DNA from 2 places in the Curtobacterium sp. Csp2 genome. Region 1 is predicted to be linked to the other one. Evidence: riboswitches for the same ligand, from Rfam matches in the RefSeq annotation. Region 1 holds a riboswitch; the other holds the start of a gene.
The links. A riboswitch is a leader RNA that binds a small molecule or an ion and turns the genes downstream of it on or off. The one in region 1 is predicted to bind thiamine pyrophosphate.

Region 1 (4,738 bases):
GGTGACGTGCACGAAGCCGAGGTCGAACCACTCGCGTCCGGACGGCCGGCCGTACAGCGCGATGCTCACGGCCGTCAGCGGGACCGCTGCGGTCAGGGGTGCGGTCCGGAGCAGGAGCGTGCGCCAGGGGATGCGGAGCAGCGGCAGCAGCAGGACCTCGAGCAGGAGCGCGACGGCTGCGGACACGACGTCCAGGCTCAGGACGAGCAGCAGGCCGAGCGCGAGCACCCCGAGCAGGGACGCGACGGGCTGCACCCCGCGGATCCCGCGGGGCCGGACGGGAGGCACGGATCGCCCTCGCGCGTCCGCTGCGGTCCCCGGGACGACCGGCCGGGCATCCCCCGTCACGTCGGCGACGACACCGTCCGCCGTCCCCGGGCCGGTCGGCCGCAGACCGCCCGGGCCGGCCGGTCGCACGCCCTCCGGGCCGAGCACCACCTCGTCCGCGTCGAGCGCCCGCACCAGGTCACGGTCGTGCGTCACGGCGACGACAGCCGTCCCCGCGTCCGCGAGCGCGCCGAGCCGTTCCACGACGGCCTGCCACGTGGCGCGGTCCTGTCCGGAGGTCGGCTCGTCGAGCACGAGCACGTCGGGCTCCGCCGCGAGCACCGTGCCGATCGCGAGCCGTCGCTGCTCGCCGCCGGACCTCGGGCGCTCGGTCGAGCGGACGTCGAGGACCGGGTGGATCGGGTGCTCGACGACCTCGGCTTGGCGCACCTGGCGGATGCGAACCCCTTCACGCTGTCCGGCGGCGAGCTCCTGCCGCACGGTGGCCGCGACGAACTGGTGCTCGGGGTCCTGGAACACCGTCCCGATCCGGCCGGCGAGCTCCCGGCTGGACCAGGACGACGGCGCCGCCCCGGCCAGGCCGTGCCGCAGGGCGGGGGTGGCCTCGAGGACGCCGGCGTCGGGCGCGAGCAGCCCGGCGAGCGTCAGGCCGAGCGTCGACTTCCCGACGCCGTTCGGCCCGGTCACCGCCAGCACACGCCCGTGCCGGACCGTCAGGTCGATGCCGCTGCCGACCCGGTGCCCCCGGCCGCGCGCGGTCGCGAGTCCCCGAGCGTCGAGCAGCGCCCGAGCGTGCGCGCGGTCCTCCCCGGGGACCGCCTGCCGAGCCGAGCCCCGAGCAGGCTCCGACCCGGGCACCCACACGCCCGCCGCCGCGAGCGCCGGACCGTGCGCGGCGAGGACCTCGGTCGGCGTGCCGTCCGCGACGACCCCGCCGGCGGGAGCGAGCAGCACGAGCCGGTCGACCAGGTCGAGCCAGGTGCCGATCCGGTGCTCGACGACGAGCAGCGTCGCACCGGTCTCGTCGAGGACCGCGCGCACGGCGTCGTGCACCTGACGCACGCCGTCCGGGTCGAGGTTCGCGCACGGCTCGTCGAGCACGAGCGCGCCGGGACGCATCGCGAGCACGCCCGCGAGTGCGAGCCGCTGCCGCTGCCCGCCGGACAGCGCGGTCGTGGACCGGTCGAGCGGCAGGTCGAGGCCGACCACGTCGAGCGCCGACCGGACACGCCGCCAGGTCTCGTCCCGCGGCACGCCGGTGTTCTCGCAACCGAACGCGACGTCGTCCCCGACGCGCGACATCACGGTGTGCGCCTCGGGGTCCTGCATGACGAGGCCGACCCGCCCGCGGACCGTCCCCGGTGCGGCATCGTCGACGAGGACCGTGCCCTGGACGGCCGCGGCGGTGTCGTCCTCGGGGTCCGGCTCGTCGGGCAGCACCGCGGCGACGGCCCGCAGCAGCGTCGACTTGCCCGCGCCGGACGGTCCGACGACGGCGACCCGCTCCCCCGGGCGCACCGCGAGGTCGACCCCGCGGACCGCCCACTCGTCGCGGGCGGCGTAGCGCCACCCCCAGTCACGGAAGACGATGCCGGCCGGGCCGGTGCTCGCCGGGACCTCGGTCGCGGGCGCTGCGTCCGCACGACCGGCGGACACGGCCGTCACGCCGCGCTGCGGGTCGTGCGCTTGGCGTGCTCCCGACCGACCGCGAACTGCGACAGGACCCCGGTCGCGGCGAGCGCCCGGACGATCGCCCAGGACCCGGCACCCGCGATGACGGCACCGGAGACCACGGCGCACACGACGTAGACGGCCTTGAACCCGGCGTCGAGCCCCGGGTACCACAGGACGGTGTCGTTGATGCCGAGCGCGAGCCCGGCGGCCGCCCCCGCGAGGACGACGACCGGCAGCCGGTACACGCGGTACAGGAACAGCGCGAGGACGAGCTCGGCGCCGAGGCCCTGCACGAGGCCGGCCTCGAGCGTCAGCCACCCCCACTGCGTGCCGAGCAGCGCCTCGACCGAGGCGGCGACCATCTCGGCGTACAGGGCGGCTCCGGGCTTCCGCACGACGATCGCGACGATCGGCCCGGCGAGCAGCCAGACGCCGCCGAACAGCGACTGCGATCCCGGCAGGACGAGGGCGGCTCCCGCACTGAGCGGCTCGTAGCCGAACTCCCAGAGCTTGAAGACGACGCCGATCGCGACCGCGAGGACGCTGGCGACGACGATGTCGACCACGCGCCAGCGGAGCGACCGCCGGAGGGTGGTGGACGGGACGGTGGACTGCATGGTTGCAGGCATGGTGCTGACTCCTCCCTGCGCCGGCATGACCCGGATCAGGTTCGACGGTCGGAGCGCCGTTCGCTCCCTCTCAGCCCGGTGGTCCCGGACTCCCGTGTGTGTGGCAGCAGTCTAGACGGGTGACGACCAGATGACGGACGGGAGGATCGTGGCGGCGTCGCCACGATCCTCCCGTCCGTCATCTGGTCACTTCTTGAGTGCGCGGACCACCTTGGCGAGCGCCTTGCCGGTCACCCAGATGGTCGGGATGCTGACCGCGAGCAGCGAGATGAGGTTCGGCTCGAACTGCAGGTCCTGTCCGGGACGGCGTACGTAGGCGCCGACGGGGATCGACACGCCGCCGCCACCCCCGCCGCCGTTGTCGTCGCCGTCCCCGCCGCCGCCGAAGCCGAACCAGCCCAGCGACACCGGGATGAGGGTCTGGTCGCCGACCTCGACCGGCTCGCCGTAGTTGGTGGAGACGCCGATCGGGCGCACCTTGTCTGCGATCTGACTCACGATGTTGGCCATGCGCGCGAGGCTACTCGGCCACTCCTCCACAGCGACGCGCGGAGTCACCCTCGTCCACTGCTGGAGCTTGTCTGCGGACGCGGAGGGGCCGCGCCGATACGTTGGCGGCACCCACACCTGGAGGACCGTTTGCACACCTGGCCCGGCAGTCCGTACCCCCTCGGGGCGACCTACGACGGCAGCGGCACGAACTTCGCCCTGTTCAGCGAGGTCGCCGACCGCGTGGAACTGTGCCTCTTCGACGACGCTGGGAACGAGGAGTGCGTCGACCTGGTCGAGGTCGACGCGCACGTCTGGCACGCGTACCTGCCCAACGTGGCACCGGGGCAGGAGTACGGCTTCCGCGTGCACGCCCCGTACGACCCGGCGAGCGGACTGCGCGGCAACCCGAACAAGCTGCTCCTCGACCCCTACGCCAAGGCGACCAGTGGCGACATCGACTGGGACCAGGCGCTGTTCTCGTACACGTTCGGCGACCCGGACTCGACCGACGACCAGGACTCGGCGCCCCACATGATGAAGGGGGTCGTCATCAACCCCTTCTTCGACTGGCAGGGCGACCGGTCGCCGGGCATCCCGTACGGCGAGACCGTCATCTACGAGGCCCACGTCAAGGGCCTCACCGAGACGCACCCCGACGTCCCCGAAGAACAACGGGGCACCTACGCCGGCGTCGCGCACCCGGCGGTCATCGAGCACCTGAAGCGGCTGGGCGTCACCACCCTCGAGCTCATGCCGGTGCACCAGTTCGTGAACGACTCCACCCTGCAGGAGAAGGGGCTGTCGAACTACTGGGGCTACAACACCATCGGGTTCTTCGCGCCGCACTCGCACTACTCGTCGTCCGGCGACCGCGGGCAGCAGGTGCAGGAGTTCAAGGCGATGGTGCGCGAGCTGCACCGTGCGGGGATCGAGGTCGTGCTCGACGTCGTCTACAACCACACCGCCGAGGGCAACCACCTCGGGCCGACGCTGTCGTTCCGCGGTATCGACAACGCCGCCTACTACCGCCTGGTCGAGGACGACAAGCGGTACTACATGGACACCACGGGCACCGGCAACTCGCTCAACGTGGGTCACCCGCACTCGCTGCAGCTGATCATGGACTCGCTGCGGTACTGGGTCACCGAGATGCACGTGGACGGGTTCCGCTTCGACCTCGCGGCCGCCCTGGCGCGGGAGTTCTACGAGGTCGACCGCCTCGCAGCCTTCTTCGAACTGGTCCAACAGGACCCGATCGTGTCCCAGGTCAAGCTCATCGCGGAACCGTGGGACGTCGGTCCCGGCGGCTACCAGGTCGGCAACTTCCCGCCGCAGTGGTCCGAGTGGAACGGCAAGTACCGCGACACCGTGCGCGACTTCTGGCGCGGCGAACCATCGACCCTCGGCGAGTTCGCGTCCCGCATCTCCGGATCGGCCGACCTGTACGAGCACGACGGCCGGACCCCCAAGGCGAGCATCAACTTCATCACCGCCCACGACGGCTTCACGCTGTACGACCTCGTCGCCTACAACGAGAAGCACAACGAGGCCAACGGCGAGGACAACAACGACGGCGAGAGCCACAACCGCTCGTGGAACTCCGGCGTCGAGGGGCCGACCGACGACCCGGCGGTGCACGCGCTCCGGCTGCAGCG
Region 2 (4,738 bases), 700 kb from region 1:
CGGTCCGTCCGTCAGAGCGCGGTGACCGCCTGGTGGATCGCGTCCGCGTTCGCCTCGATGTACGCCACGTCGGCCCGGTAGAGCTCGGCGTGCCCGTGCTCCAGGTCGCTGATGAACTTCGGGTTGCCGGCGGCGGCCTCGGTCTCCATCGTCGTCACCAGGGCGACGAGCGAGGCGGTCATCGTCTCGACGAGCACCCCGCGGGACCGGTCGTCGAGCTCGTAGGCGCGGCAGAACTCCGCGGCCCGCTCGAGTCGCTCGTCCAGGGTCGGCGCCGTGCTGCCCTCGACCTGCCCGGTGGTGAACGGTGCGAACCGGTACACCGCGCTCGCGACGTCCCACACCCGCGGACCGGGGTGCGCGGTGTCGAAGTCGATGAGCCCGACCGCCGCGATGCCGTCGTAGACGCAGTTGTACGGCGCGAAGTCGCCGTGCACGATCGTCTCGACCGGCAGGCGTTCGGCCTGCGACCACACGTCGGTCGCGCTGCGCGGGTACGTGGCCGCGGCGTCGTGGTACTGCCGGAGCAGGCGCGCGGAGGTGACGAGGGCCGCCTCGCCCGCGATCTCGGCGCTCCACGGGTAGTTGCCCGCGACGCCGGGCACGAAGGTGACCGTCTCGAGCGCGTCGCCGAGGGCGATGGGCTCGGGCGCCGCGACGAAGCCCTGCTCGTGCAGGTGCGTGAGCAGCTGGTGCACCGTCGGCGTCCAGGGCCCGGCTGGGCGGTGGACGCGGTCGTCGGCTCTCGTGACACGCTCCATCGTGACCTCCTGTCGGCACGTCCCCGTCGACGTGGGCGCCAGCGTATCGGCACGGAGCCCCCTCCGTCACGGTTCGGTCACGATGCGCGTCGCAGGGCGACCCCGGAACCGGAGCCCGGCGACACCGGAACCGGAGCCCGGCGGTCGCTCAGCCCTGCTCGCGGAACCAGCCGGGACCGCGGACCTCGGCCCCGAGCGCCCCGACGCGTTCACGCAGCTCGCGGTCCGCCGTGACGACCACGACGGGCGCGTCGCCGGCATCGACCGCGGCCGCCGTCGCCGCGACCACGGCGTCGTCGCCGGACCCCTCGGCGCGCACCACGGCCACGTCCGCACCGACGTCGTCCGCACCGCGCGCGGCGCCCTCGAGCACCACGGTCCAGCGTGGCCACCACCGGTCGAACCCGAGCCCGAGGGCGTCGGCGGGCAGCCCGGCCGCGGCGAGCGTCGACACGGACGCCAGCAGTCGCGACGCCGCACCGGCGCGGTCCTTCCACCAGCCGTCGGGCACGCTGCCGACGACGTTCGCGGCGTCGACGACGACGTGCGGGGTGGTCGTGATGGCGTCGCGGAGCGCCGGCCACGAGGCGCCGAAGCCCGGGTGCAGCGGCAGGTCGACGACCTGGTCGAGCGGGATCCAGGACAGCGCGAGGCTCTCGCGGTCCGCGATCACCGGGTCGAACGGCCGGGAGGCGCGGCCCACCACGGTCGTGTAGGTCCAGAAGCCGAGGTCGAGGACGGCCGTGTGGCGCAGGTCGACGCCGTCCTCGGGCACCCCGGCCTCTTCCGCGGACTCGCGGAGCGCGCCGGTGACGGCGTCCTCGCCCTGGTGCCGGGCGCCGCCGGGGATGCCCCAGGTGCCGCCGTGGTGGCTCCACTCGACGCGGTGCTGCAGGAGCACGCGGCCGTGACCGTCGTCGACGAGCAGGCCGGCGGCGCCGAAGCGGCCCCACGCCTTCGTCCCGTCGGGTCCGACCGCCCACGCGTCGCCGGGGTCGCGCGGACCGGGCGGGGGTCCGGGAGGCGTCGGATCTGGCACCCGTCAACCCTGGCACACGGGCCCCCTCGATGACTGCGGACGGCTCGTGTACCGTGTGCCCCGAGACACGGGGTGCCGTCACCGGGCGGCTGAGATCACACCCGTCGAACCTGCTCGAGCTCGTACTCGCGAAGGGATCGTCCATGGAGAACGCTGCGCCCTCCCCTGCCTGGGCCCACCGCACCGCCGACCTGCTGGAGGCCGTCCGGGCCCGCTCGCCGCTCGTGCAGTGCATCACGAACACCGTCGTGCAGAACGTCACGGCGAACGTCCTGCTGGCCCTCGGTGCCTCGGCCGCGATGGTCGACGTCACGACCGAGGCCGGTCCGTTCGCCCGGGTCGCCGACGCCCTGCTGGTGAACACCGGCACCCCGCACGCCGAGCCGCGTGCCGCGTCCGTCGAGGCCGCGACCGCCGCCGTCGGGGCGGGCACCCCGTGGGTCCTCGACCCGGTCGCCGTCGGCTCGCTCCCGGTGCGCACCGCGCTGGCGCGCGAGCTCCTGGCTCTGCGCCCGACGGTCCTGCGAGGCAACGCCTCCGAGGTCCTCGCCGTGCTCGGCGCGAGCGCCGGTGGGCGCGGAGTGGACAGCACGGTCGGCCCCGACGACGCGCGTGCGGCGGCCGTCGGGGCATCGGACGGGAGGATCGTGGGCGCGCTGGCCGTGTCCGGTGCGGTCGACCTCGTGGTCGCGCCCGGCACCGGCGTGGTGCGGGTGGCGAACGGGACGGAGCTCCTGACGCGGATCACGGGCGGCGGGTGCGCGCTCGGTGCGGTCGTCGCGGCCTTCACGGCGGTGGCCCCGGACGACCCCGGGGCCGCGGCGGTCGCGGCGACCGCGGTGCACACGATCGCCGCCGAACTCGCGGCGACGGACGCCGGTGGACCGGGGACGTTCCAGCCGCTGTTCCTCGACCGGCTGGCGTCCCTCACCCCGGAGGACGTCGTCCGCGCCGCCCGGATCACCGTCGAACCGGGCACGACCGCCCCGCAGGGGGTCGGCGCGTGACCGCGGACGTGGGTGTCTACCTGGTGACCGACCCCGTGCTGCGCGACCGGCACGGCCTCGGCGTGCTCGCGGTCGTCCGTGCGGCGGTGCACGGCGGCGTGCGGATCGTGCAGGTCCGCGACAAGACGGCGTCGGCCCGGGACCTGCTCGCCCTGACCGCGGCGGTCGCGGACGCGGTGGGCGACCGTGCGACGGTCGTGGTGGACGACCGACTCGACGTGGCCCTGGCGGCGCGGCACGCCGGGCACGCCGTCGCCGGGGTGCACCTCGGCCAGTCGGACGTCCCGGTGACGGCGGCGCGCGCCCTGCTCGGCGCGGACGCCCACGTCGGGCTGACCGCGAACACGCCGGAGCACCTGGCGGCCGTCGAGCGGCTCCCCCGCGGGACGGTGGACCTGCTCGGGGTCGGTGTCGTGCACCCGACGACGACGAAGCCGGACCACCCGCCGGCGCTCGGGCACGACGGGTTCGCGCGGATCGCCGCGGCCACGGACCTGCCGTGCGTGGCGATCGGCGGGGTCGGGCTGGACGACGTCGCACCGCTCCGCGCCGCCGGCGCCGCCGGTGTCGCGGTGGTGTCGGGCATCTGCGCGGCGGCCGACCCTGGTGCGTCCGCTGCCGCGCTCGTCGCGACGTGGGACGCCGCCGGACCCGGCCACGGGGCGGACCGGACGGACGACGGCGGGGGTGGGGCGTGCCTCCAGGCCGGCATCCGCGACCACGGTCGTGACCGCAGCGTGCGGCGGCGCGGTGACCCAGGCAGGGACCGGTCGGCGCGGCCGGTCCCGGTCCGGCATGCGGTGCGACGCCACTGGTGCTCCCTCGTCCGTACTGATCCATCGTCAGTTCTATCCGTCCGCATGGACCTCGGCGCAGCCCCAGTTCCGGGGACGCGGGGCTGCGCCGGGCGGGGGTCACATGTCGCGGTAGCGCTTGGCCTCGGCGAGCTTGCCGCGCAGCTCGTCGGCCGTGTACCGCGTGACGTACCCGGGGGTGTCCCGCTGGATGCGCCAGCCCTCGGCGAGCGGCCCGGCGTCGACGACGTCGAAGCCGAACGAGTCGATGAGCTCCGACACGACGGCCTTGGCGTCCTCGTCGTCACCGGCGACGACCAGGGCGCGGCGGTCCGGGGTGCCGGCGGGCTGCGCCTCGTCGGTGAGGGCCGTCGCGGCGATGTGGTTGAAGGCCTTCACGACGCGGGCGCCGGGCAGGTGGTCCTGCAGGAGCTCGGCGGTCGTGGTGGTCTCGTCGTCGAGGGCCGCGATGTGGCCGTCGCGCTGCGGGTAGTAGTTGTTCGTGTCGATGACGACCTTGCCGACGAGGGGTTCGACGGGGATGGTCTCGATCGCGGCGAGCGGGGTGGTCACGACGACGATGTCCCCGGCGGCCGCCGCCTCGTCTCGGGTCGCCGCACGGGCACCGTCGCCGAGTTCCGCGACGAGGTCCTGCAGCGTCTCCGGTCCGCGCGAGTTCGCGATCACGACCTGGTGGCCGTGCTGCACCGCGAGACGTGCGAGCTGGGATCCGATGTTGCCTGCTCCGATGATGCCGATGGTGGTCATGCGACCTGCAACACCGCGTGCGGCGGCGCATTCCCGCACGGTGCACGGCCCGTCCCGGCCGGGTGCATGATGGCCGCATGGCCCACGAGTTCCGCGACGAAGCCGACCGCGACCGCTACGCGATGTACGTCGACGGCGAGCTCGTCAGCGTGCTCGACCGCCGCGCGACCGACGACGCCGTGTCGTTCCCGCACACCTACACGGTGCCGAAGCACCGCGGCCACGGGTACGCGGCGCAGCTCGTCGAGCACGCCGTCGCGGACGTCGAGGCCACCACCACGAAGCGCATCGTCCCGATGTGCTGGTTCGTCGCGAAGTGGTTCGACGAGCACCCCGAGAAGGCCGACCTGCTCAGCCGCGGCGCCGCGG

Region 2: it holds a riboswitch for thiamine pyrophosphate, as region 1 does, so the genes downstream of both, thiM (hydroxyethylthiazole kinase) here and HUN59_RS13665 (ECF transporter S component) in region 1, are expected to answer to the same signal.

What each region holds. Positions count from the first base shown of each region.
Region 1 is NZ_CP054593.1:2,816,751-2,821,488, forward strand. It holds gene HUN59_RS13660 (ATP-binding cassette domain-containing protein) at 1-1,407, opposite strand, end outside; partial or broken gene HUN59_RS20150 (energy-coupling factor ABC transporter ATP-binding protein) at 1,381-1,812, opposite strand; gene HUN59_RS13665 (ECF transporter S component) at 1,950-2,591, opposite strand; TPP riboswitch at 2,586-2,697, opposite strand; gene HUN59_RS13670 (hypothetical protein) at 2,778-3,101, opposite strand; gene glgX (glycogen debranching protein GlgX) at 3,231-4,738, shown strand, end outside.
Region 2 is NZ_CP054593.1:2,119,789-2,124,526, reverse strand. It holds gene HUN59_RS10360 (phosphotransferase) at 12-761, opposite strand; gene HUN59_RS10355 (NUDIX domain-containing protein) at 910-1,800, opposite strand; TPP riboswitch at 1,859-1,955, shown strand; gene thiM (hydroxyethylthiazole kinase) at 1,944-2,807, shown strand; partial or broken gene thiE (thiamine phosphate synthase) at 2,804-3,415, shown strand; gene HUN59_RS10340 (NADPH-dependent F420 reductase) at 3,722-4,369, opposite strand; gene HUN59_RS10335 (GNAT family N-acetyltransferase) at 4,447-4,738, shown strand, end outside.